Regions from separate parts of the Methylocella sp. CPCC 101449 genome, predicted to be linked through region 1. Evidence: riboswitches for the same ligand, from Rfam matches in the RefSeq annotation. Region 1 holds a riboswitch; the other holds the start of a gene.
The links. Region 1 has a riboswitch for S-adenosylmethionine ahead of metA (homoserine O-succinyltransferase). Riboswitches for the same ligand answer to the same signal wherever they lie in the genome.
Positions count from the first base shown of each region.

Region 1 (2,198 bases):
TCACATGCCCCTGCGCATCGATCGTCCAGGCCGGATTAAAAGCGATCTCCCAAGCATGATCATCAGGGTCAGCCACATAGCCGCGAAAGCCACCATGCAAAGGCGCATCCGCCGGCCTTACAATGCGGCCGCCCGCCTGCGCCAATCGGTTCATGACGGCGATAACCGCCGCTTCGCTCTCCACATTGTGAGCTAGGGAATAGGCGCCAGCGACGGCCAGAAGCGGCCGCCCCATGTCCGCTTCCAGCGACGGTTTGAGGAAACAGCCAAGCATCAGGCCGTTCATTTGGAAGAAGAAGATTTCTGCATTCTCAAACACTGGCGACCAGCCGAAGCCTTCGCCGTAAAAATGCTTCGACCGAGCAAGATCGGCAACGCCGATGGTAATGATTGAGATTTGCTGTTGCATGCCCAAACCTTTCATACGCCGGCACCCCATGCGCCAGCGGGAAAGTCTTGGGACTCGACGCCGAAAGCGACGGCCAGGACCCACTTGCGTGGGGATCGGGCTAACCGCACCGATCTCTCCTTTTTCGACCGTCGTCTTTTACTGAAACGTCGCAAATACCGCAACGGACCAGTTGAAATGATCCTGGCGACCCAGCTAAAACGGTTCACGCATCAAGAGTTGGGGCGAGACCCAACGCCAACCTGCTGACCGAGCAAGGTGGCCTCTCTGAAGGGAGGATGTGGCCGAACCGGCAACCAAACGGATCCAGCCACCGCGTCTGTCTCGCCCGGAGTGAAGGACGCACGCGGAAATGCCGATCAAAATTCCCGATGACCTGCCTGCTTATGACACCCTCAATGCCGAGGGCGTCATGGTCATGCGCGAAACAGACGCAATCCGCCAGGACATCCGCCCGATGCGGATCGGTTTGCTCAATCTGATGCCCAACAAAATCCGCACGGAAACACAGATTGCGCGTCTGCTTGCCGCCACCCCCCTGCAGGTCGAACTGACCCTGGTACGTATGACCGACCATATCGCCCGCAACACCCCAGCCGATCACATGCGTGCTTTCTACCGCCCATGGGCGGACATGCAGTCTGATCGTTTCGACGGCTTTCTCATCACGGGCGCTCCCGTCGAGCGGATGCCGTTCGAGGAAGTTGGCTATTGGGACGAGCTACAGCGCGTACTCGACTGGACGCAAACGCACGTGCATCGCACCTTTACCATCTGTTGGGGCGCGCAAGCCGCCACGCATCATTTCCACGGCATGCCGAAACATGCACTCGCGCAGAAAGCATTTGGCGTCTATCGACAGCGCAATCTCGTGCCATCATCGCCTTTCATGCGCGGCTTTTCAGACGATTTCTCCGTCCCCGTATCTCGTTGGACGGAAACGCGAGGCAGCGATATTCCGCGTGGCAGTAATCTCACCGTATTGGCCGACAGCGATGAAACGGGCCTCTGTCTAGTAGACGATCCGCAACACCGCACCCTGCATATGTTCAATCACATCGAATACGATTCGACTTCTTTGGCCGAAGAATATGTGCGGGACATCGAGAATGGCATGCAACTGCCAAGCAATTATTTTCCCGCCGATGACCCGCAGCATCAGCCGAAGAACCGCTGGCGCAGCCATGCTCATCTCCTCTTCGGAAACTGGATCAATGAGATTTACCAGACGACACCTTTCGATGTGGAACGTATCGGCAGCGCATCCTATTTCTAGGTTTTCCGCATTGATGATCTGGAACCATCGGGCACCGTGAAGTGGTGATAGCTTGCTGGTTTATGGCCGCTTGGTGAAACAATCTTAATGTTGGGGGATTTGCCCCAGATTTGTCCCAGTAGCGAGGCACGTTTACATCGCAATAGCCGCCAGAACGGCCTCCAAGCCTCGCGGCGACGTAAGGCGATCATGATGCAAAATACGCGCCCTCTCCCCAATCCATCCCGGCCATTCACTTCATCCGATACGTCAAGCCGACGCGACTTCCTTTATATCGCCACGGCTGCCATGGCTGGCGTCGGAACGAGCGCCGTTCTCTGGCCTCTGATCAATCAGATGCAGCCGGACGCTTCCGTCATTGCTGCGGGCGTACCCATCGACATCGATATCAGTCAGCTTGAACCAGGACAGCAAATGCGAGCCATATGGCGTGGCATGGCACTCGCAAGTCTGCAAAACCCTCAGCTTCTCGCCATGCTGCGCGATCCTCAATCCAGCCAACTACAACAACCG
Region 1 is NZ_JAPDHU010000002.1:1,866,966-1,869,163, forward strand. Features, by position in the region: gene OIM99_RS19855 (VOC family protein) at 1-409, opposite strand, end outside; SAM-I-IV-variant riboswitch at 614-719, shown strand; gene metA (homoserine O-succinyltransferase) at 762-1,685, shown strand; gene petA (ubiquinol-cytochrome c reductase iron-sulfur subunit) at 1,878-2,198, shown strand, end outside.

Region 2 (2,198 bases), on a different contig from region 1:
CGCACCGCTTCCTTAGAGGCGAGGATGTAGAATTCGCCGGGATCGAGCACGAGATCGGCGCGGCCATGCCGGTGAATGGGCTCCCAGAAATCGAGCATGGCATGGGCAGCGGGCTTGTCGACATCGATGAGGCCCGTGTGCCGCTTGGCGCGATAGCCGATCAAGGTCGAGCCGTCGAAACCGGCCAGATCGACCGAGACCGCCACGCCGCCTGAAATCGACGGCTCGGCCGAGGTCACCAGTTTCTCGCGCTTGTGCAGATCGAGATGGCCTTGATCGTCGAGCCGCGCCTGGCCGCGCCGGAAGCGCACTTGCGACAGGCGCGAGCCGCTGCGCACCAGCACGGGGAAAGTGCGCGGCGAAATTTCCGCATAGAGCTTGCCGTCGTAGCCGGCTTCGATCTGGTCGAACTCATGCGCCCGGTCGGCGATGACGCGGGTGAAAACGTCGATACGGCCGGTGGAGCTTTTCGGATTGGCGGAAGCGGCGATTTCGGCCGGCAAAGCCAGGCTTTCCATCAGTTCGGCGATATAGACGCAGCCCGTTTCCAGCACGGCGCCCTGGGTCAGGTCGATTTCATGCAGGGCCAGGGCCTCGATCCGCGCGCTGACGGGCCGCTCAGGCCCGGGCAGGAAGCTGGCGCGCATGCGCCAGGCCCGGCTGCCCAGGCGTAAATCCAGGCTTGCCGGCTGGACCTGGCCGGTCGCGAAGGGGGCAGCGATGCGGATCGCGCCCGCGCCATGCAGGGCCTCGATCTCGTGGGCAGGCAAAATGCCGCGGTTCTGGCTCATAGGACTGGCGTAACTGAAGGCTTGGTTGACGCCAAGTCGGCGGCTGGGCTAGACCACAAGTATCGTGGTCATTTGGGCCGACCGGCTTGCCGCCACGTAAAATAAGGGGCTAAGGGGTCGTGTCCGCACTCGATAAGTCCCGTGCGCCCGGCTCGAACGAGCCGGGTTTTGTTTTGGGCGGCGGTCCGCCCCGGGTGGAGAAAAAGCATGAGTCAGAACAAGTCGCCGCGCCATCTGCGTCCCGCCACCCGCCTGGTCCATGGCGGAACCCTGCGCTCCCAGTTCGGCGAAATGTCCGAGGCCATGTATCTGACCCAGGGCTATGCCTATGACAGCATGGAAACCGCCGAACGGCGCTTCAAGGGCGACGAGCCCGGCTTCATGTATTCGCGCTTTTCCAACCCGACCGTGGCCATGTTCGAGCAGCGGATGGCCTTGCTGGAAGGCGCTGAATCGGCCCGGGCCACCGCCACCGGCATGGCGGCCGTCACCGCCGCCATCGTCGGCCAGCTCAAGGCGGGCGATCACATCGTCGCCGCCAAAGCGCTGTTCGGCTCCTGCCGCTATGTCGTTGAGGATCTGATGCCGCGTTTCGGCGTGGCCTGTACCCTGGTGGACGGCACCGACCTCGCGCAATGGCGCGCCGCCGTGCGCCCCAATACCAAGACCTTCTTCCTCGAAAGCCCGACCAATCCGCAGCTCGAGATCATCGATATCGCAGCCGTGGCGAAGATCGCCCATGATGCCGGCGCGACTTTGGTGGTCGACAACGTCTTCGCCACGCCCATTCTGCAAAGCCCGTTGCAACTCGGCGCCGATTGCGTCGTCTATTCGGCGACCAAACATGTCGACGGCCAGGGCCGCGTGCTCGGCGGCTGCATTCTGGCGTCGGAAGCCTTCATCCAGGCGCACATTCACAATTTCCTGCGCCAGACCGGCCCGGCCATCTCCCCCTTCAATGCCTGGGTGATGTTGAAGTCGCTTGAAACCCTGCCGCTGCGCGTCAACCAGCAGATGCGCAATGCCGAGCGGGTGGCCGATTTCCTGGCCGAGCAGAGCGCCATCAACTACGTGCTCTATCCTTCGCGTAAGGATCATCCGCAGCACGAGCTGGCCATGCGCCAGATGTCGGGTGGCGGCACCGTGGTGGTGATCGATGTGAAGGGTGGCAAGCAAGCCGCCTTCCGCATGGCCAATGCCTTCTCCATCATCAAGATTTCCAACAATCTGGGCGACGCGAAAAGCATCGTCACCCATCCGGCGACGACCACCCATCAGCGTCTGCCGCAGGCCGATCGTGAAGCGATGGGGATTGGCGAGGGCATGCTGCGCCTGTCCATCGGCCTCGAAGACATCGAAGACATTCTGGAAGATTTCCAGGCCGGCATCGCGGCGATTTAGCCGTCA
Region 2 is NZ_JAPDHU010000001.1:901,934-904,131, reverse strand. Features, by position in the region: gene OIM99_RS04000 (2'-deoxycytidine 5'-triphosphate deaminase) at 1-791, opposite strand, end outside; SAM riboswitch at 846-924, shown strand; gene OIM99_RS03995 (O-succinylhomoserine sulfhydrylase) at 999-2,192, shown strand.
Region 2: another riboswitch for S-adenosylmethionine. It lies ahead of OIM99_RS03995 (O-succinylhomoserine sulfhydrylase); the one in region 1 lies ahead of metA (homoserine O-succinyltransferase).